4 regions of the Streptomyces sp. NPDC001832 genome follow, and region 3 is predicted to be linked to each of the others. Evidence: riboswitches for the same ligand, from Rfam matches in the RefSeq annotation. Region 3 holds a riboswitch; each other region holds the start of a gene.

Region 1 (5,255 bases), on a different contig from region 3:
ATCGAGAAGTACTTCGGCTCCATCCCGTCCCATGACGGCAAGCAGCCGCCGCGCGACGGCACGCTCCCCGAGATCATCGGCGAGCAGCTGCGCGAAGAGGTGCATGAGGAGGTGCCTGCGCGGGCGCTGATGGCCGCCTACCGGCTGCCGCACGACGGCACCCGTGAGTGTGACGCGGCAGACCTCGCGCTGACCGTGCTCGGCGGCGGTGAGTCGTCGCGGCTGCACAACCGCCTGGTCCGCCGTGACCGTACTGCCGTGGCGGCCGGGTTCGGGCTGCTGCGCCTGGCCGGTGCGCCCTCGCTCGGCTGGCTGGACGTCAAGACGTCCGGCGGCGTCGAGGTGCCGCAGATCGAGGCCGCGGTCGACGAGGAGCTTGCCCGATTCGCTGCCGAGGGCCCCACGCCCGAGGAAATGGAGCGTGCGCAGGCCCAGTTGGAGCGCGAGTGGCTGGACCGGCTCGGTACGGTCGCCGGCCGCGCTGACGAACTCTGCCGGTTCGCCGTGCTGTTCGGCGACCCGCAACTCGCTCTGACCGCCGTCCAGCGGGTGCTCGATGTCACCGCGGAAGAGGTCCAGGCGGTCGCCAAGGCCCAGCTGCGCCCCGACAACCGGGCGGTGCTGGTCTACGAGCCGGTCGAATCGGCCGAGCCCGCAGACGCAGCGGACGCCGAGACCGGCGCCGACGACACCGACGCGCACGAAGGAGCGGACAAGTGACCGAGGCTGCCGCGACTGGAGTTTCGATGCAGTACCACCCGCAGCCGGCTCCCGGCGTCGCCCGCCCCTGGGCCTTCCCCGCGCCGGAGCGATGCGCCCTGCCCAACGGCCTCACGGTGCTGCGCTGCCACCGCCCGGGCCAACAGGTCGTGGCGGTCGAGATCTTCCTCGACGCCCCGCTGGACGCCGAGCCCGAGGGCCTGGACGGCGTGGCCACGATCATGTCGCGGGCGCTGTCCGAGGGCACCGACAAGCACACCGCCGAAGAGTTCGCCGCCGAGCTGGAGCGCTGCGGCGCCACCCTCGACGCGCACGCCGACCACCCCGGCGTCCGGGTCTCCCTGGAAGTCCCGGCCTCCCGGCTGGCCAAGGCTCTCGCACTGGTTGCCGAGGCACTGCGGGCGCCCGCCTTCGCCGACAGCGAGATCGAACGGCTGGTACGCAACCGGCTGGACGAGATCCCGCACGAGCAGGCCAACCCGGCCCGGCGCGCAGCCAAGCAGCTCTCCAAGGAGCTCTTCCCGGCCGCGGCGCGAATGTCGCGCCCGCGCCAGGGCACCGAGGAGACGGTGGAGCGGATCGACTCGGCGGCTGTGCGTGCCTTCTTCGACGCCCACGTCCGGCCGTCCACGGCGACCGCCGTGGTCGTCGGTGACCTCACCGGCATCAACCTGGACGCCCTGCTTGCCGACACCCTCGGCGACTGGTCGGGAGACACCGCGGAGCCCCGTCCCGCCCCGCCGATCACCGCCGACGACACCGGCCGAGTGGTGATCGTCGACCGTCCGGGCGCGGTGCAGACGCAGCTGCTGATCGGCCGGATCGGCGCCGACCGGCACGACAGCGTATGGCCGGCCCAGGTGCTGGGCACTTACTGCCTGGGCGGAACGCTCACCTCCCGGCTGGACCGTGTGCTGCGCGAGGAGAAGGGCTACACCTACGGCGTCCGGGCCTTCGCCCAGGTGCTGCGGTCCTCGGCCCCGGGTTCCGCCTCGGGGGCGACGGGTGCCGCGATGCTTGCCATCAGCGGATCGGTGGACACGGAGTCCACGGGGCCGGCGCTGAAGGATCTGTGGACGGTCCTGCGGACCCTGGTGGTCGAAGGGCTGACCGATGAAGAGCGCGAGACGGCCGTGCAGAACCTCGTGGGTGTCGCGCCGCTGAAGTTCGAGACGGCGGCCTCGGTCGCGGGCACCCTCGCCGACCAGGTCGAGCAGCACCTCCCGGACGACTACCAGGCACAGCTGTATGCCCGGCTCGTGGAGACCGGCACGGTCGAGGCGACCGCAGCCGTGGTCAACGCGTTCCCGGGTGACCGGCTGGTCACGATCCTTGTCGGTGACGCGGCACAGATCGAGGAGCCGGTCCGGGCCCTGGGCATCGGAGAGGTGTCGGTGGTCGCCGGCTGACAGTCGTGCCCGCCGCGGACGCCGGACGGCCGGCCGGGCCGAGGCGGACGCCGCCCGCCCGGCCGGCCTGTTGCGTGTGACAGTCCACCGGTCGACTGTCACGTTCGACCGAGCACCGACGGAACCGGCCGGCCCACCGACCCGTCACGCGTTCATATCGGGACAGAAAAGGAAGACCCGGGTGAGATCTCACTCACACGGGTCTTCCTTTTTTGTTCGTTTTTTGGGGAGGTTGCCTGTTTGCCCTGTGGGATGCGCTACAAAACGCCCTGTCCGTTTGGTGAATGAAAGTGACCCCCCTTAGCGTCAGCTGGGCTGTCCGTCACTCGTATGCCGCATCCGCGACGTACCGGACAGCCATCGCCGAGTCCCTGTCAGGCGTGAGCCTGGGGAGCCGGGGACCCATGGAGTCCCTGGGGTGAATCGGATGCCTGAGCCTCGGTGAGGCCGGGACGTCCGTAGGAGACCTTCCTGCTCCGAACCCGTCAGCTAACCCGGTAGGCGAGAAGGAAGGAAAGGATCAGCCCCTTCATGGCGTTCACCCGTGCCACCGGGAAGCATCGTGCCCCGAGCCGACTGACGCGCAGGAGCGCGAAGATCGCCGGAGTCGCGGCTCTGGCCACCACCGGCGTCGTCGGCGGCATGGTCTCTCCGGCCCTCGCCGCGGACTCCTCCGTCAGTGAGACCGGTCTGAACCAGGTCATAGCCATCGAGGGCGCCATCGCCGACCAGATCGACGCCCAGGCCGACGCGCAGAAGCACCAGGCCGATGTTGCGGCGAAGGCGGAGGCCAAGAAGAAGGCCGAGGCCAAGAAGAAGGCCGAGGCCAAGAAGAAGGCCGACGCCAAGAAGAAGGCGAAGGCCGAGGCCGAGGCGCGCGCCGAGGAGGCCCGCGCCGCCCGGTCTGCCGAGCGCGCTCGCCTGGGTTCCTACCAGCTTCCGGTCGCCGGCTCTTACGTCACCACCGGCTACAAGTCCAGCGGCTCGCTCTGGTCCTCCGGCAGCCACTCGGGCATCGACTTCCACGCCGCGTCCGGCAGCTCCGTCGTCGCTGTCGGCGCCGGCACGGTCGTCGAGGCAGGCTGGGGTGGCGCGTACGGCAACAACGTCGTGCTCCGGATGACGGACGGTACGTACACGCAGTACGGCCACCTCTCCTCGATCAACGTCTCCGTCGGCCAGAGCGTCGGCGCCGGCCAGCAGATCGGCCTCTCCGGCTCGACCGGCAACTCCACCGGCCCGCACCTCCACTTCGAGGCCCGGACCACGCCGTCGTACGGCTCAGACATGGACCCCGTCGCCTACCTGCGCGCCCACGGCGTCAACGTCTGACGACGCTTCACCCGCATCATCTCTTCGAAGGCCCCTGCAGCACTGCCGGGGCCTTCGCCGTGCCCGACCTTCGCGCCGTCCCGCAAACGTTGGCGGCTTCCTTTGGGCTGCCTGAATTCGCTCCCGCCCCCGAATAGGACAAACACACCTCGCGGTCTCCCGGGTCAGGAAAACGAAAAAGCCGCGACCCCGAATGCAGGTGCCGCGGCTCTCTCACAGGACATGGTTCAGACGGTCTCCGGAAGCTCGTCAAGGCCTTCGGCGACAAGCTTCGCCAGACGGTCCAGGGCGGCTTCGGAGTCGTCCGCCTCGGACGCGAGCACGATCTCCTCGCCGCCGTGCGCGCCAAGACCGAGCACCGCGAGCATGGAGGCGGCGTTCACCGGGTTGCCGTCGGCCTTGGCGATCGTCACGGGGATGCCGGAAGCCGTGGCGGCACGGACGAAGATGGAAGCGGGGCGGGCGTGCAGCCCCTCGGCCCAACCGACGTTGACGCGGCGCTCAGCCATGGTTCTGCCCTTCATGAAGCAATGGTTGTCTAGACCAGTCTCTCATGTGGTGCGCGGTGCTCCGGCCGAACCGGGGCACGCCCACAACCCGTGCTGTGCCCGCCGATCGGCCCCCTCAGACTGCCCCGGCCCCAAGAACTACGCGACCGCTGACGCAGTCGTAGTCTTTGCGCATGCAGCCCTCGCCGGAGCAGAGTCCGCATCACGCGTATCCCGACCACTGGGAAGCGGACGTGGTCCTCCGTGACGGAGGAACCGCCCGGATCAGGCCCATCACCACGGACGACGCCGAACGGCTGGTCAGTTTCTACGAGCAGGTCTCCGACGAGTCGAAGTACTACCGTTTCTTCGCCCCGTACCCGCGCCTGTCCGACAGAGACGTGTACCGCTTCACCCATCACGACTACGTCGACCGGGTGGGGCTCGCGGTCACGGTCGGCGGCGAGTTCATCGCGACCGTCCGCTATGACCGGATCGACGAGCGGGGCAGGCCGGCCTCCGCACCCGCCGACGAGGCCGAGGTCGCCTTCCTGGTCCAGGATGCGCATCAGGGCCGGGGCGTGGCATCGGCGCTCCTCGAGCACATCGCCGCCGTCGCCCGCGAGCGCGGCATCCGCCGCTTCGCGGCCGAGGTGCTGCCCGCCAATAGCAAGATGATCAAGGTGTTCCGGGACGCCGGGTACACCCAGCAGCGCAGCTTCGAGGACGGCTCCGTCCATCTCACGCTGGACCTCGAACCGACCGCCGAGTCGCTCGCCGTGCAGCGCGGCCGTGAGCAGCGGGCCGAGGCACGCTCCGTGCAACGGCTGCTCGCCCCGGGATCCGTCGCCGTCATCGGCGCAGGCCGCACTCCGGGCGGGGTCGGCCGCACGGTCCTGCGCAACCTCCTCGGGGCCGGCTTCACCGGCCGTACGTACGCCGTGAACCGCGCCTTCGCCGCCGACCAGGGCACGATCGACGGTGTCCCCGCTCACCGTTCCATCGGCGAGATCGGCGAACCGGTCGACCTCGCAGTCGTCGCCGTCCCCGCCGACCGGGTTCCCGAGGCCGTCGCCGACTGCGGTGAGCACGGCGTTCAGGGCCTGGTCGTCCTCTCCGCCGGATACGCCGAATGGGGCGCCGAAGGCAGGGGGCGGCAGCGTGAACTGGTCCGCCAGGCCCGCTCGTACGGGATGCGGATCATCGGCCCGAACGCCTTCGGCGTCATCAACAATGCCGAAGCCGTCCGGCTGAACGCCTCCCTCGCCCCCGAGCCGCCCGCGCCCGGACGCATCGGCCTCTTCAC
Region 2 (5,255 bases), on a different contig from region 3:
CGTTCGAGGCCGCCCTCCGGGGCGATCCTCGGTGGCGGTTGCGGAGTACCGTGGAAATGTCGAGGGAGGTTCGGGCCTCCAGGAGGCGGGGTCGCCCCGTGTTCATGAAGAGGCATGAGAAGCGGCGTGAGCGGCGATGTGAGCAGGCGCGCGCAGGGACGCTCGCGAGGGCGCATGCACACGGCAGATGAGTCCGCCCGAAGCCCGGTCGGGGCGATAGGCCGTGTCACCGTGCCGATTCCGCCCAATGGTCCGGGCGAAGTGCTGGTGGCCGTAAGAGGTGGGTCGGAGGCCTACACCGCATGGTCGGCCACGTCGATCGAGAGGGATGTACGTGTCGTTGTCGTCGACTCGGTCTCGGCGCGCGGAGTGATCGTGGAACGCCTGCCGTCCTGAGACGAAGCAACGACATACCCGTGCCGGGCAGTCACGTACGGCAGGAGTCTTCCGATGTTCTTCTGGCACGTTCCCGCCCCCAACGAGGCGATGCTCATATCCGGTTCCAAGGGGCAGACGCTGGACACCCAGTTCCGGATCGTCACCGGACACGGCAGTTTCGTACTCCCGGTGAAGCAGAAGGCGCGCATGCTCTCCCTGGCGCTGCGCGAGGCGGAGCTCACCGAGGACTGCGTGACGCAGCAGGGCATCCGCCTCAACGTCCGGGCCGTCGCCGTCTTCAAGGTCGGCGACGACGCCGTGTCCATCGCCAACGCGGCGCGCCGCTTCCTGACCGAGCAGGAGCAGATGGAGGATCTCGTCGGCCGGATCTTCGCAGGCCACCTGCGTTCCATCGTCGGCGGACTGACAGTGGAGCAGATCATCCGCGAGCGCAACCGGGTCTCCCAGGAGGTCATCGCGGGCAGCCACGGCGAGATGGAGAAGCTCGGCATCGTGGTGGACGCCCTCCAGATCCAGGAGATCGACGACGCCACTGGCTACATCAAGAACCTCGCCGCCCCGCACGCCGCCGCGGTCGCCAGTCAGGCCCGGATCGCCGAGGCCAAGGCCGACCAGGAAGCCAGCCAGCGCGAGCAGCAGGCCGCCGCGCTCAAGGCGGAGTACGAACGCGACACCGCGATCAAGCGGGCCGGTTTCCTCGCGGAGACCGAGCAGTACAACGCCCGGGCCGCGCAGGCCGGGCCACTTGCGCAGGCCAGGGCCTCGCAGGAGGTCATCGAGGAGCAGACGGCGCTGGCCGAGCGGCAGGCCGGACTCGCGGCGCAACGGCTCGAAGCGGAGGTCAGGCGTCCGGCGGATGCCGAGGCGTACCGTCAGCGCACCCTCGCGGAAGCGGCCCGTGACCGGGCGAAGTTCGAGGCCGACGGCGGCGCGTACACCGAGCGGGCCCTTGCCCAGGCGCAGGCCGACGCCAACACCGTGCGCGCCGCCTCGCTGCGCGACGGCAATCAGGAGCTCATCGCGGCCAACCGCATCGTGGAGAATCTGCCCGCCCTGGCCGACGCCGCCGCCCGCAGTATGTCGGGGGCCGATCTCACCGTTCTCAACGGCACCAACGGAGTCAACGAGATGGCGGCCGGCGTGGTCGGCCAGGGGCTGGCGATCCTCCACTCGCTGCAGCGCGGCGCGAACCCGATGAAGCCCCCGGCGGTCAAAGGGAAGGCCACCCCCCACATCTCCGATACGAACTGAGGGGTGCGGGGGCCGGGTGACTTGCGTACGCCTTTGGCCACGCCGGGCGCACGTACTGAAAGCCGGGCGCACGTAGTGAAAGCCGGGCGCACGTACCGAAAGCGGCGGTCATGATTCGCCGAGTGGTCATGAGCGCTCTGGACATGCCGTAGAGTTGTGTTCACCGACGCGGGGTGGAGCAGCTCGGTAGCTCGCTGGGCTCATAACCCAGAGGTCGCAGGTTCAAATCCTGTCCCCGCTACTGAAGAATCAGTCCCGGCACGCACGCAGCGTGCCGGGACTGATTTATTTTTGTTGTGTCCGGGGCGTGGGGCGGTCGGCCCAGGTTGGTGTGAGCTGTACCGCGCACGTACCCCCATTGGCTGATGAGGAGTCGCCGCTGCGCTGCGCTCCGGTGAGCCTGGGGGTGGGGCGCGGTACCGTCCGCAGCCGCGCGCGTACCGGGCAGGAGACCACAGGTGTGGAAGCGGCTGAAGCGGCGCGGCAGACATGCCGGGGGCGGCGACGCCCGTGCCATGCGGTTCGTCCGCATGCTGCCCGCCCTGATGATCCTCGGCGGGCTGGTGTTCGATGTCCTCACCCCGCCGATCTTCACCGCCATTCCGCTGTTTGTGGCGGCGCCGTTGATCGCCGCGCCGTTCTTCTCGCTGACCAGCACCATCTGTACCGGCATTGCCGCGATGGTGGCCGTCACCGTGGTGCGGCTGTCCAGCAACACATTGCCGCCGGCCGTGCCCTTGACCGAGCTGCTCACCCTGGCCACCGTCTCGGCCCTCGCAGTCCTGATCAACACGGTCGTACGGCGCGGCGGTGAGCAGCTGGCCTCCGCGCGGGTCATTGCGGAGACCGCCATGCGGGCGGTGCTGCCGAAGCCGTCCGACCGGATCGGCGGGCTGCATGTGGCGGCGCGGTACGAGGCGGCGCAGGCGGACGAGTACGTCGGCGGCGACCTGTTCGCCGTGATGGACACCCCACAGGGGGTGCGGCTGGTGGTCGGGGACGTACGGGGAAAAGGGATCGGCGCCGTGGAGTCGGTGGCGGTGCTCATCGGGGCGTTCCGGGAGGCGGCCGAGCAGGAGCGTTCGCTGGAAGGCGTGGCGCAGCGGCTGGAGCGGGCGCTGGCGCGGGAGGGGGCTCGGGGCGGGCTGGACGCGGTGGAGGGCTTCACCACCGCCGTGCTGGCCGAGATCCCGTCCGGGGTGTCCCGGGTGCGGATCGTCAACCGCGGTCACCCCGAGCCGATCCTGCTGCATGCGGACGGGGCGCTGGAGGTGCTGGGGCCCTCGGTACCCGCACTGCCGCTCGGGATGGAGCTGGGGGCGTGGCCCGACCGGGCGGACGAATGGGATCTGCCGGCGGGGGCGACCCTGCTTCTCTATACCGACGGTCTCTCTGAGGCGCGGAACGCCGATGGGGTCTTCTACGATCCGGCGGCCCGGCTGCGCGGTCAGATCTTTCCTGGGCCGGAGGAGCTGCTGTCCGCGCTGACCGATGATGTACGGCTGCACACGGGCGGCGAGACGACCGACGACATGGCGCTGCTCGCGGTCGTACGTCCCGCGGAGGGGCAGCTGGACCGGCGCAGGACCGTGAGGATTGTGTCCCTGGAAGAGGCGTGAGGGGTGCGGCAGGTGCGTCGTGCGGGCTGGCTGACTTGTGCGGGTCGGGTGCTTCGCGTGGCCCCAGTGCTTCGCGTGGCCCGGGACGCGGCCTTGGGTGCGGGACGCCACCGTGCGTAACTGAAAGGCGCCGCTCCGCATAACGTTTGACGCAACGTCAGGAACCGGGTAATGGCTGAGGGGCGATCAAGTCATCCTATTGCACCCGGTTGTGTCCCGTAAAGTCCTGGCCAAAGACCTGAGCGATCAGTGGGAACAGCTTGGAATCAGGCCCGTGTGTCTATTAACGTTCGATAACGCAGCGCGGTCGTCCCAGCCGTCGTCAGTGGCGGCACCGTGCGCGAGCGCCGAATTCCGCAAGGGAACCGGGGAACCATCTACATGGGGTGAATCGGACACCTGTGTCTCGTGAGAGGCGTAGGGGCCGTAGGAGACCTTCCTGCTCCGAACCCGTCAGCTAACCCGGTAGGCGAGAAGGAAGGAAAGGAGTGCGCCCCCGTGGCGTCCAACAAGCCTGCCCCCGAAGCCCCCTCTCGGTTCAACCCCGAGTTCAGCTCCGGCTTCGGCGCTGACTTCGGATCCGGTTTCGGCTCCGACCACGGAACCACCGGGACGGGAACGGCGTTCGGCGCCGGTTACGGCACCGAGCCGGGCGGCGACTTCGCCGGTGAGACCGGCAGCGAATTCCGCGTCGACGGCAACGGCCGGCCCGGCGGAAGCTGGGACGAGTGGAACCCCACCGAGGAGTCCGTCCGCCCCGTACGCGGCAAGCACCGCGTCGCCAAGCAGCGCAACGGACTTGCCCGTAGCTCCACGGTGCTCGGGGTCGGCGTCATCGCGGCAGTCGGCGCGGGCGGCATGGCCACCGCGCAGAGCAAGCCGCCGGTCTCCATCTCCCTTCCCGACTCCATCTCGGACAGCCTCCCCGACGCCAAGTCCCTTGCCGGCGTGGGCTCCCTGTTCTCCGGTGAGTCCGAGGCCGACAAGTCCGAGGCCGTCGCCGCTACCGCCCCGCTCACCACCGCCGGCCTCACCACCGCCGAGGCCGAGCAGGGCGCGACGGATGCGGGCGAGGCACTCCGCGCCCGCATCCTCCAGCAGGCCGAGCAGCAGCATGACGCCGCCGCCGCCGAAGCCATGGCGGCCCAGGAGAAGGCGGCCGCGGAGAAGGCCGCCGCGGAGGCCAAGAAGCAGCAGGACGCGGCCGAGGCCAAGGCCGCCGCCGAGAAGAAGAAGGCGGAGGAGGAGGCCAAGGCGAAGGCCGAGGCGCTGCGGCTCGCCAAGCTCGCCGCCAGCTATGCCCTCCCGACCTCCTCGTACACGGTCACCTCGACCTACGGCCAAGCCGGCTCGATGTGGTCCTCCGGCCACCACACCGGACTTGACTTCGCGGCGCCGACCGGCACCCCGATCAAGGCCGTACACGGCGGCACCATCAAGTCCGCAGGCTGGTCCGGCTCGTACGGCTACCGCACGGTGCTGGAGCTCGAGGACGGTACGGAGGTGTGGTACTGCCACCAGTCCTCGATCAGCGTCAGTGTCGGCCAGAAGGTCACCACCGGTGACACCATTGGCCGGGTCGGCGCGACCGGCAATGTCACGGGCCCGCACCTCCACCTGGAGGTCCACACCCCCGACGGCGCGGGCATCGACCCGATGGCCTGGCTGCGCGACAAGGGCCTCAACCCTTGATCCACCGGGCGGCCTACTCCCGGCCCTCGTGATCCGAGCCGGTTCACCGGCCGTTGAACCCCGGCAGCCCTGACGCTCACCCCCGACGTCAGGGCTGCCGGCCTGTCGGAATGGCGGACGCCGCCTGACGAGGACGGCCGGGCCGTCCACGGATCGCGGCCGGCTGCTCGCGAACGCCCCTACTGCGGTGGCGACGTTCGGTGCGGGGTCAGGTACGGGTTGTAGCCGTAGCCGCCGTACTGCGTGTGTTGCGGGAACGGGTGCGCGAACGCGGCCGTCGGCAGGGGGTGGGGG
Region 3 (5,255 bases):
GCAGGCCCCAGAAAAAGCGGCTGTGGCTGGCGCAGTAGCCGTATTCGGCCCAGCCTGCCAGGTCGGAGCGTTTGACGGTCTCGCGGGAGCGGCCGCACTCCACCGGGGTGGAGTCCACGACCCATACGTCGTCGCTCCACACCGAGGTGGTGGCGGCCAGGATCCGGTTGACGCTTCGCATCAGACCGGCGGCCTTGCGCAGCGGCTTGTTGTAGCCGGGCTGCTGGGGCAGGTAGGGGAAGAGGTGGCGCAGGTGGGCACGGGCATGGCGGAGCCATTTGGCCTCGGAGGTGAAGCCGAGTATGGCCTGCATCGTGGCGAGGGTGACCACCAGCCCAGGATGCTCCTTCAGGATGTCGTCGGTCGTCGCATAGAGTGCTGTCGCGAGGGTGTCCACGTCGTTCGTCACAAAACGATCTTGGACACCCTCGTTCTCGTCTCCGCAGGCACCCCTTGGACCACACCACCAGGAGGAACCAGTGTCATACCCGCAACTGCTCACCCCCGAGGAGAGGCTCGCCGACGCGAAGAAGCAGCTGAGCCTCCCGCGTATCGTCGTTATCTGCGGCTCCACCCGCTTCATGACCGAGATGACCGAGGCCGATCTGCGGGAGACCAAAGCCGGAAAGATTGTCGTCAAACCGGGCTGTGACATGAAGTCGCCGCACGAACTTTGGTCCGATCCTGTCGAGGCCGAGGCGCTGAAGGTTCGACTCGACGATCTGCACCGAGCGAAGATCCGGCTCGCTGATGAGGTGCTCGTAGTCGGCGACTACATCGGAGACAGCACCCGAGCCGAAATCGCCTACGCCCGGTCGCTGGGCAAGCCCGTGCGGTTCACGCACCCCGAAGTCGACCCTGACGCCTGACCGCCCGCTGCGACCTCGACAACCAGGGCCGGCAGCCTGCCGCCTGACCGTCTCGCGGTGGTTTCGGCCGCCGCCCACCCCACACCCTCCGCAGGTATCCCTTGGAATTGATCACCTAGTGCCGCGACCGGCAAGGTTTTCCCTGTCGCGATGCCCGGCACTTCCCCAAGCTCTCAGCTTCGTTCGAGCAGGGGAGACCCCATCCAAGGGCTTCCGGCCACGTTGCGATCACACGCAGACGAAGTGCACGGACTCGGCATGCAGTTCGGTAGCTGGGTCGAGCCGGAAATGGTCAATGCCGACAGCGATCTCTATCGCGCACGCCCCGACTGGGTGCAGCATTTCCCAGGGCCGGCACGGACCGAGTTCCGTAATCAACTGGTACTCAATCCGGCCCGCACCGATGTACAGGACTATCTGTGGGAGCAATTGGACACATTGCTCTCCAGCGCGCCCGTCGACTATGTGAAATGGGACTTCAACCGCTGCTTCGTGAGCGCGATGGCCGGTGTGCCTCGGGGTCGGCGGGGACCTCACCGAGTGGAGTGAGGAGAAGCTGGCCGAGGCGCGGGCCTGGGTGAATCTCTACAAGCAGATCCGGCGGGCGGTGCAGCGCGGCGCGCTGCACCGGCTGCGCGCCCGCGCGGCGGACTCGGCGCGGTCCAGTACGTCCACGGGGGCGAGACCGAGGTCCTGATGTGGCTGGAGGCGCAGAGGCGCGGGAAGCGGCCCTGGGCCCTGCCGCTGCGTGGGCTCGACCCCGCAGCAACGTACACCTGCCTGGATACGGAGGTGGTGAACCACGGTTCGGTACTGCTGCATCGGGGGCTGCACACCGGGCTTCGGGGCGATCTCGACGCGCGGGTCCTGAGGCTCCGACGCGAATGATGAGCATGACATGTCCGTAATGGGCGCATTTGTCACAATGTGCCCCGCTCGTAAGGGAGATGGCTGCCCTCTCGTGAGCGGAGTCATATCCGTGACGTTCTGTGCTGGCGGGGCGGTCGGGTATTCCGTGCGTGGCGCGGAAAGGCAAGATCCTTAATCCACGGAGTGTGACCGGAATTCCGCACCGATTTCCGAGCACGGATTCCGGTGCGGAACCCGTGGCTTGTTCTCTCCGTCCCGACTCGCTTACGGTCGCCGTCAATCCGGGCGGACCGCCTAATCCTGCCGCCGCCCGGAATTCGCACCCACTCATCGCGTGGCAGGAGCGGGGGAACCAGGTAGGCCGCCGATCGGAGAAATCCGGCCGGCTCGGGGTGAAGTCGCGCTCGGCGCGGCCGGGCATCTCCAGCCCGAACCCGACAGCTCACCTCGCAGGCGCCGGAGAGGAAGCACGTCATGCCCACATCGGGTAAGCATCGTCGTACGAAGTCCAGCGCCATCGCCCGTGGCGTCGCCGCCGCCAGCGCCGGGGGTGCCGTCATCGCTCTGCCACTGCTCGGTGCCACTGGTGCCCACGCCGCGCAGGGTTCGGCCCCGACCGCCGCGCCGCAGTCGGCCTCCGCCGCCAACCACGCAGCCCCGGCCAAGCCGGCCGCGCAGAAGCAGGCCGCCACCACGACGTACACCGTCGTCTCCGGCGACTCCCTGTCGCAGATCGCCGCTGAGCACGAGATCAACGGCGGTTGGCAGAAGCTGTACGAGGACAACCGCCAGGCCGTCGGCGAAGACCCCAGCCTGATCTTCCCGGGCTTGAAGCTGACGCTCGGCACCGGTGCCGACACGGGCGAGTCCCTCCCGCCGAAGGCACCCTCTGCGCCTTCGTCGGCCGCGGAGAAGTCCGCCCCGGCCAAGTCCGCCCCGGACAAGGCCTCGACGGTCACGGAGTCCGAGACCTCCGCCCCGGCCAGTCAGAGCAACAGCTCCGGCTACAGCCACCCGGTGCCCGGCAACCACACCACCGGATACCGCGCCTCCGGCTCCAACTGGTCCAGCGGCAGCCACACCGGGATCGACTTCCCCGTCTCCACCGGCACCAGCGTGAAGGCCATCACCTCCGGCACCGTCGTCACTGCCGGCTGGGGTGGCGCGTACGGCAACCAGGTCGTCATCAAGCACGCCGACGGGCACTACTCGCAGTACGGCCACCTGTCCTCGATCTCCGTCTCCGCGGGCCAGACCGTGAGCACCGGTCAGCAGATCGGCCTCTCCGGCGCCACCGGCAACGCCACCGGCCCGCACCTGCACTTCGAGGTCCGCACGGGCCCGGAGTACGGCTCGGACATCGACCCGGTCGCCTACCTGGCTTCGCACGGCATCTATGTCTGAGCCGAACGGCCGGGCAGTTGAGCAGCAAAGCATGACCTGAGCTACAAGGCATGACCTGAGCAACACAGAAGGGGCGGTGTGCAGCGGCGCACTGCCCCTTCTCCCACCCCATTTGCCGGTCGGGCCTATTCCCCCCTTTGCCGAAACCTGACCGGACCGTCCATCTCGCCCCCAACCTCTTATTACGGTCGCGTAGGTCACATTCGACGGTGCAGGATAAGCGTTCGTGGCAGACGATTCGAAAAAAAATCAACGTGGCGTCATCAACCGGCATGGCGTCATCGAGTCGTACGCAGCGATTGGCGACAGCTTCACCGAGGGAGTCGGCGACCCCGGCCCCGACGGAACCTTCGTCGGCTGGGCGGACCGTTTCGCGACACTTCTCGCGGACCAGCTCCCTGAGCCCGATGCGGGGACAAGCACCGAAGGCTCCGCTCACGGGAATTTCGGGTACGCCAATCTCGCCGTACGCGGGCGCCTCCTCGACCAGATCGTCGAGGAGCAGGTGCCGCGCGCCAAGGAACTCGCACCCGACCTGGTGAGCTTCTGCGCGGGCGGCAACGACATCATCAGGCCCGGCACCGATCCCGACGACGTGGCCGAGCGCTTCGAGCGCGCGGTCGCCGAGCTGACCGAATCGGTCGGCATCGTCCTGGTCACCACCGGCTTCGATACCCGAGGCGTTCCCGTGCTGCGGCATCTGCGCGGCAAGATCGCCACTTACACCGCGCATGTGCGGTCCATCGCCGACCGCTACGACTGCCCGGTCCTCGACCTGTGGTCGCTACGGTCCGTTCAGGACAGGCGCGCTTGGGACGACGACAGGCTCCATCTGTCGCCCGAGGGACACACCAGGGTCGCGCTGCGCGCCGCCCAGGTCCTCGGCATCGACGTGCCGGCCGACCCGGACCAGGAATGGCCCCCGCAGGCGCAGCGCGGCGTACTCGAAGTACGGCGCGACGACATCCACTGGGCACGCGAGTACCTGGTCCCGTGGATCGGACGGCGGCTGCGAGGCGAGTCCTCCGGCGACCGTGTCGAGGCGAAGCGGCCGGACCTCCTGCCGCTCTAGGCTCATAGGCTCATCAACTTCGTTAGTTATCCCTAGCGTTTGTGCGTATGCAGTTGCGTGCATGGAGTTGCTGCGCACGTCCAAGGCGGCGAAGCGTCTCGGGATACACCCGATGACGCTTCGCCAGTGGGCCATCGACGGCAAGCGCGGTAGCGCCTCCGCATCCTCCCGCCCCGTCGGGAGGTTCTGTATGTGCGCGTCTCCGGCCCCTTGGGACAGGAGTCCTGTCTGGAAACCCAGGAGCAGGAGCTTCGGGCCACCTCTGCCGGAGAGATCCTCAAGGTCGTCCGGGACCGTGGCTCTGGCCTGAAGGAGAACCGCCCCTCGCCGACGGCGAGATCTCCCGCACCGCCTGTGCCCGCGCCCTCGCCCGGTCGGGCGTGGACGAAAAGACCGGCGAAGTCCTCACCTGCGCTGCTCTGGCGGAACGGGTGGGCTCGTGTGCCGGCCTCGTGGCGGGCATGACCGAAGCGCGCTGGCCGAGCACTGGAACACCGCCGACGTGGACACGCTGGCCCACGGTGAGGACCCCGGGCGAAGGAAGCTGCCGTCGAACGCGTGGATGGCGCTGCGCCGCCTGGGCTGGACCGTTTGCGCACGGGAGGGTGTGAAGGTCAACGACCGGCATCATGTTGGCGAGCCCGGCCACGGTCGCGCGGTCGTTGAAGGCGCTGTCGATCAGGATCAGCGGCGCGCCCTGGCCGGCCGTGTCGACGGCGAACGTGGTGCTGTGCCTGGAAGTGATGTTCGTCCTGTCGGCCTTCGGAGCGTGCGGGGTGGGAGACCGAGGCCGATTGCCCCTGTGCAGGCGGTTGCTACGGCCGGGTGAAGGTCATGTGCGTGACGCCGCTGGGGGTCGTCACGGACTCGGCCTGGAAGCGTTTCTCGAGTCCTTCGAGTCCGTCCCACAGGCGCTCGCCACGGCCCAGAACGATCGGGACGACGGCGATGTGCAGATGATCGATGAGGTCTTCGACGAGGAACTCGCGGATCGTGGTCGGCCCGCCACCGATCCTCACGTCCAGGTCACCTGCGGCCTC
Region 4 (5,255 bases), on a different contig from region 3:
TGCGACTTCCTCCTCGTCGTCGCGAACGGCGGCCTGCGTCTCGCGGGCGAGGCGAACGAACTACGGGCGGCACACGCCCTGTTCGCGGTCTCGCCGGACACCTCGTTCCCGGCCGGGAGCCCGCACCGGGTCATCGGTTCCGAGTCGCCCGGCGTCGAGGGCCGACCCGGCGTCCTCGTACGGCTCGGCGCCCCGATCCAGTACGGCGGACAGGCCGAGCCGCCCACTCTGGAGGAACTGCTGCTCGCCTACCTGCGCTCACCCGACGCCCCGCCGTTGATCACCCCCGGCGCCCAGGTCGGCGACGTCCACGACGTCCTCACCCGCGACCGGCAGAAGGCTGTGACCGCATGACCAAGCTCACCCACGCCCCTGCCCGTACGACCCCCGACGCACGCCCCTCACGCAAGGGCCCCCGATTCGGCCTGATCTGGCTGATCTGGCGCCAGCACCGTGCGGCGTTCTGGACCCTGCTCGCCCTGACGCTCCTGACGACGCTGGCCATGATCTACCTGCGCGGCCAGCTGACGGACTACCTCGCCACGTCCCCCCAGAAGAGCCTCCCGCCCGACATCGAGAAGTACACCGGCCGCCTGTTCAGCGTCGGAAGCTACCTGGGCTACGCCCCCATACTGGCGGGCGTCCTGATCGGCGCCCCGCTGATCGCGGGCGACCTGGAGTCCGGCACCGCAAAGCTGGTGACCTCCCAGTCAGTCAGCCGCCTCCGCTGGCTCACCACGAAGCTCGCGATGCCCGCCGCGCTGATCGCCCTGTCCACCACCGTGCTGGGCGCCGTCTTCACCTGGTGGTGGAACCCGGTCAGGAGCCGTGCCGACAACCTGGACTGGACGAGCAGCGCGTTCTTCGACGTCACGGGGATCATGCCAGCGGCCTACGCCCTGCTCACCTTCACCGTGGGTGCGGCGATCGGCATGCTCCTGCGACGCACGCTGGTGTCGATGGTGGTCACACTCGGCACAGTGGTGGCGATCGGCTTCATCTGGGACCGCTTCCGCCTAAACCTGGGCCACGTCCTGTCGGTCACCACCCACAAGGGCGTAGGCCCCGACGCCCGGCAGCCGGAACTGCCCGCCGGTGCGGTGCAACAGGGCCAAGGCACGTACTTCCTCACCGACTCGGGAACCCGCCTGGACTGGACGACGTGCCTGGACAAGATGGAGAACACCCGAGCCCACACGTCCTGCCTGGAGTCAAAGCACGTCATCGGCTACGCGGCCGACTACCTCCCGGCCTCCCAGATGCAGCCGATGCAGTGGCTGGGAGCAGTCATCATGCTCACAGTCACCGCGGCCATCGTCACGTTCATCGTCGTGTGGGGACGGAAGCGGCTCTTTTGAACCATAGGCCCTGCAGGCCCCGTCGCTGCCTCCTCGTCCGACTCCGAGTCCGATCGAGATATATAGGCACCCCCGCGTCACGCAGAAACCCCGGCCCGGCGCGTACGGGGGATTGGGCGCCGGGCCGGGGAGCTCAGGGAGGAGAGAGCCTGGACTACTTCGTCAGGTGCAGCTGCTGACCCGGGTAGATCAGGTCGGCGTCCGTGACGATGTCCTTGTTCAGCTCGAACAGCTGCTGCCAGCCACCCTCGACCTTCTGGTCGGCGGCGATCTCGCTCAGGGAGTCGCCGGGGGCGACCTTGTACTCGCCGTCGCCCTTCTCGACCTTCCCGCCGGTCGGTGTGGTGACGGTCTCCTTCGACTCGGCCTGCGGAGCGGCGGAGCCGTCCGAGGGGGAGGCGGCCGGGGGCTCGGTGGGCTCGGTCTGCTCCGGCTGGGCCTGCTGCTCCGGCGCGGCCGGGGTGCTCTCCTGCTCGGTGGCATTGGAGCTGGAGCTGGAGGTGGAAGTGGAGTTCGAGGAGGAGCCGGTGTCGACGCCCGGGTCGACGCCGTCGTTGGTCAGGCCGCCGGCACTTGCGCAGCCCCAGGCACCCGGACCCTGCATGTCGAGGAGCTTCTCGGCGGTGGCGATCTGCTGGGCCTTGGTGGCCAGGTCGGCACGGGGGGCGTACTGCGTACCGCCGGCGGCGGCCCAGCTGGACTGCGAGAACTGCAGGCCACCGTAATAGCCGTTACCGGTGTTGATGGACCAGTTGCCACCGGACTCGCACTGGGCGACGGCGTCCCAGGTGGCGACGGAGGCGGCGGAGGCACTGGTCGCGCCCATCAGCGGTACGGCGACAGCGGTACCGGCGACACCTGCGAGCGTGGCGGCACGGACAGCCTTTGACGGGCGGCGGTGCCTGCCCTTGCTGGAAAACAGCATGGAACTTCTCCTCACCGACGCCTACGAGGTGAGCTGTCGGGTTCGGGCCAAGTGAGTTGCCCGGTCGCACGTCCTAGCACGCGACTTCACCCCAAGCCGGCCCCGATGCGTCATTCGACGATCGGGCCCAGCGCCTACCTGGGTCCCCCGCTCCTGCCTACGGCGCTTTACGCGTCTGTTCCCTTCGACCGACGGCAGGATTCGGCGTGACGATCGAAGGGGCCCGCGGTGCGAGCGGTTCTGACCGTAAACATACGCAACCCTCACATTCAAAGACGGACACATCGGACAATCGGCCCGTACTCGCATCTGAGGAACCGTCGTTTTCGCAGGTGGCAGCGGTACGGAGGGGTTCCCAGGCGCGACACGCCAGTTGACGCAAAGAGACCCATGTCTCACTTACACATAATCGGACATAGGTCTCTGAACTACCCAGATTTTTGAGGCCCTTTTGGCCGAATTCAGACTGCCCTCACTTGGCCTTCACGTCGAGATCGAGGCTCTGGCCAGGAAGGATGAGGCCCGGATCGGAGCCGACGGCATCCTTGTTGGCCTCATAGAGCGCGGGCCAGCCACCGGGAACCTTCTGCGCGTCAGCAATCGCCCAGAGGTTGTCGCCGGGGTGCACGGTGTACGCGCCTTCGGCGGCCGACACACCCGCGTCGCGCGCGCCGGCGTCACCGCGGGAGGCATGACGGCCCGACTCACGGCCGGCGCCGCCGTTCGCGTCCCGGCTCCCCTCGGAGGCCGGCGCGCCGCGATGCTTACCACCGACACCGTCGGGCGAATCGGAAGAGCCGGATGAATCGGGCACATCGGAGGGCGGGGTGGCCGACGCGGTGGTCGAATGCTTCGTGGAAGGCTTCGCCTTGCCTGAAGACTTGTCGGCGCCATCCGGGCCCTTCGAGCTCTTCGAACCACCCGTACCGCCCGACGCGCGGCCCGACGGCTTGGTGGTGTCATCGGACGAGGCCGCCGACGTACCGTCAGCCGACTCCGTGCTCTCCGTCGGCTCGGCGGAGGACGCAACCCCCGGGTCGACACCGGGCAGCGTCCCGTCCACCGCGAGGCCGGAGATGACCGCACAGCTGGGCCATGCCTGCGGGCCCTGGTCGTCCAGGACCTTCTCGGCCACGGCTATCTGCTGCGAGCGGCTGGCAAGGTCGGCACGCGGGGCGTACGACTCGCCGCCGTACGCCTTCCAGGTCTTCTGCGAGAACTGAAGGCCGCCGTAGAAGCCGTTGCCGAGGTCGGCGCTCCACATGCCGCCGCTCTCGCATTCGGCCACCTGGTCCCAGGTCGTGGCTTCGGCTGCCTGTGCACTGGCCGCGCCGAGCAGCGGAATGGCGATGGCCGATCCGGTCACGCCCGCGGCGACGACGATGGCGGGTGCCTGACGAGGGCGACGGTGTCTGCCGTTCGCGGAGCCCATGGGGTTGCCTTCCGTGTGACTGACGAGTGACTGGTGAGTCGAACGGTGAACCTAACTGGACTCGAACGTGTGTCACAAGTCGATGCAGCGCAGATCACGTGAAAGTCACAGCGTTGACGGAGTGTCATCTTGCGCCAGGGCGGCCCCCGGTGTGAACTCCACGGGCAGCGTGCGCAGTCCGCGCATGAGGAGCCCGCCACGCCACCGCAAATCGGTAGGTTTCACCGCAAGAAGCAGGTCCGGAAGGCGCTTCAGAAGCGTGGCGAGCGCGGCCTGCCCCTCCAGTCGCGCGAGCGGTGCTGCCATCGCCTGTAGGCGGGACTCGTCCTTCATGAGTTTGGCGAGTTCGCGCCATACGGTGTTCTCGATGTCGTTGGCGTTGAAGTACGGCTCGCCGCACGACTCTTCTTCCACCCGGCCAGCCGCCGTAGCTGACCTTCAGTTAGCCGGGGCCGGCCGAGACGCCCGATACCGTCGCCAGGTGAACCACATTCCGACTCCGGAACTCTTCTCCTGGGAGTTCGCAACCGACCCGTACCCCGCCTACGCCTGGCTGCGCGAGCACACGCCCGTGCACTGGACGGAACTGCCGTCCGGGGTGGAGGCCTGGCTCGTGACCCGTTACGTGGACGCTCGACAGGCGCTCGCCGACGCCAGGCTGTCGAAAAACCCCGAACATCACGCGGATGACGCCCAGGGCCGCACCAAGACCGGTATTCCCGGGGAGCGCGGTGCCGGGCTCATGACACATCTGCTGAACATCGACCCGCCCGACCACACCCGGCTGCGCCGCCTCGTCTCCAAGGCGTTCACCCCGCGCCGAGTCGCCGAGTTCGCGCCCAGAGTCCAAGAGCTGGCGGACGGCCTTATCGATGGCTTTGCCGGGCGCGGCGAGGCGGAGCTGATCCACGAGTTCGCCTTCCCGCTGCCGATTTACGCGATCTGCGATCTGCTGGGGGTGCCGACCGAGGACCAGGACGATTTTCGGGACTGGGCGGGCATGATGATCCGGCACGGCCAGGGCCCGCGCGGTGGCGTCGCCCGGTCGGTGAAGAAGATCCGCGCCTACCTCGCCGAGCTGATTCATAAGAAGCGTGCGAACCTCGGCGACGACCTGATTTCTGACCTGATCCGGGCCAGCGACCACGGCGAGCACCTCACCGAGAACGAGGCCGCCGCCATGGCTTTCGTGATCCTATTCGCGGGTTTCGAAACGACCATTAACTTGATCGGCAACAGCGCCCACGCCTTCTTCCGAAACCCCATTCAGCGGTCTGTTTTCCAGAATGCAGTCGAGCAACGCGATGACTCCCTCCTCGATAGCGCCGTGGAGGAGCTGCTGCGCTATGACGGTCCGGTAGAACTGGCGACCTGGCGGTACGCCACCGAGACGCTCGAAATCGGGGGACAGCCAATCCGAAAGGGCGACCCCGTGCTCGTCGTGCTCGCTGCGGCCGACCGCGACCCGGCACGCTTCGATGACCCCGACACACTCGACCTGTCCCGCCGAGACAACCAACACCTGGGGTACGGCCACGGC

The links. A riboswitch is a leader RNA that binds a small molecule or an ion and turns the genes downstream of it on or off. The one in region 3 is predicted to bind cyclic di-AMP.
Region 1: linked by a shared signal. The riboswitch ahead of ABT115_RS17085 (M23 family metallopeptidase) and the one ahead of ABT115_RS10480 (M23 family metallopeptidase) in region 3 are both predicted to bind cyclic di-AMP.
Region 2: linked by a shared signal. The riboswitch ahead of ABT115_RS25480 (M23 family metallopeptidase) and the one ahead of ABT115_RS10480 (M23 family metallopeptidase) in region 3 are both predicted to bind cyclic di-AMP.
Region 4: linked by a shared signal. The riboswitch ahead of ABT115_RS28950 (transglycosylase family protein) and the one ahead of ABT115_RS10480 (M23 family metallopeptidase) in region 3 are both predicted to bind cyclic di-AMP.

What each region holds. Positions count from the first base shown of each region.
Region 1 is NZ_JBEOYU010000019.1:7,727-12,981, reverse strand. It holds gene ABT115_RS17095 (M16 family metallopeptidase) at 1-720, shown strand, start outside; gene ABT115_RS17090 (M16 family metallopeptidase) at 747-2,129, shown strand; cyclic di-AMP (ydaO/yuaA leader) riboswitch at 2,481-2,648, shown strand; gene ABT115_RS17085 (M23 family metallopeptidase) at 2,661-3,461, shown strand; gene ABT115_RS17080 (HPr family phosphocarrier protein) at 3,689-3,970, opposite strand; gene ABT115_RS17075 (bifunctional acetate--CoA ligase family protein/GNAT family N-acetyltransferase) at 4,144-5,255, shown strand, end outside.
Region 2 is NZ_JBEOYU010000042.1:39,467-44,721, forward strand. It holds gene ABT115_RS25460 (NfeD C-terminal domain-containing protein) at 175-396, shown strand; gene ABT115_RS25465 (SPFH domain-containing protein) at 451-1,650, shown strand; tRNA gene ABT115_RS25470 (tRNA-Met) at 1,818-1,891, shown strand; gene ABT115_RS25475 (PP2C family protein-serine/threonine phosphatase) at 2,166-3,269, shown strand; cyclic di-AMP (ydaO/yuaA leader) riboswitch at 3,605-3,756, shown strand; gene ABT115_RS25480 (M23 family metallopeptidase) at 3,768-4,961, shown strand; gene ABT115_RS25485 (PrsW family intramembrane metalloprotease) at 5,141-5,255, opposite strand, start outside.
Region 3 is NZ_JBEOYU010000009.1:107,777-113,031, reverse strand. It holds gene ABT115_RS10495 (IS982 family transposase) at 1-409, opposite strand, end outside; gene ABT115_RS10490 (hypothetical protein) at 480-869, shown strand; partial or broken gene ABT115_RS10485 (GH36 C-terminal domain-containing protein) at 1,083-1,757, shown strand; cyclic di-AMP (ydaO/yuaA leader) riboswitch at 2,054-2,210, shown strand; gene ABT115_RS10480 (M23 family metallopeptidase) at 2,214-3,143, shown strand; gene ABT115_RS10475 (SGNH/GDSL hydrolase family protein) at 3,370-4,215, shown strand; gene ABT115_RS10470 (dihydrofolate reductase family protein) at 5,031-5,255, opposite strand, start outside.
Region 4 is NZ_JBEOYU010000061.1:16,016-21,270, forward strand. It holds gene ABT115_RS28940 (ABC transporter ATP-binding protein) at 1-354, shown strand, start outside; gene ABT115_RS28945 (ABC-2 membrane transporter-related protein) at 351-1,358, shown strand; gene ABT115_RS28950 (transglycosylase family protein) at 1,513-2,283, opposite strand; cyclic di-AMP (ydaO/yuaA leader) riboswitch at 2,287-2,458, opposite strand; gene ABT115_RS28955 (transglycosylase family protein) at 2,756-3,715, opposite strand; partial or broken gene ABT115_RS28960 (cytochrome P450) at 3,821-4,021, opposite strand; gene ABT115_RS28965 (cytochrome P450 family protein) at 4,083-5,255, shown strand, end outside.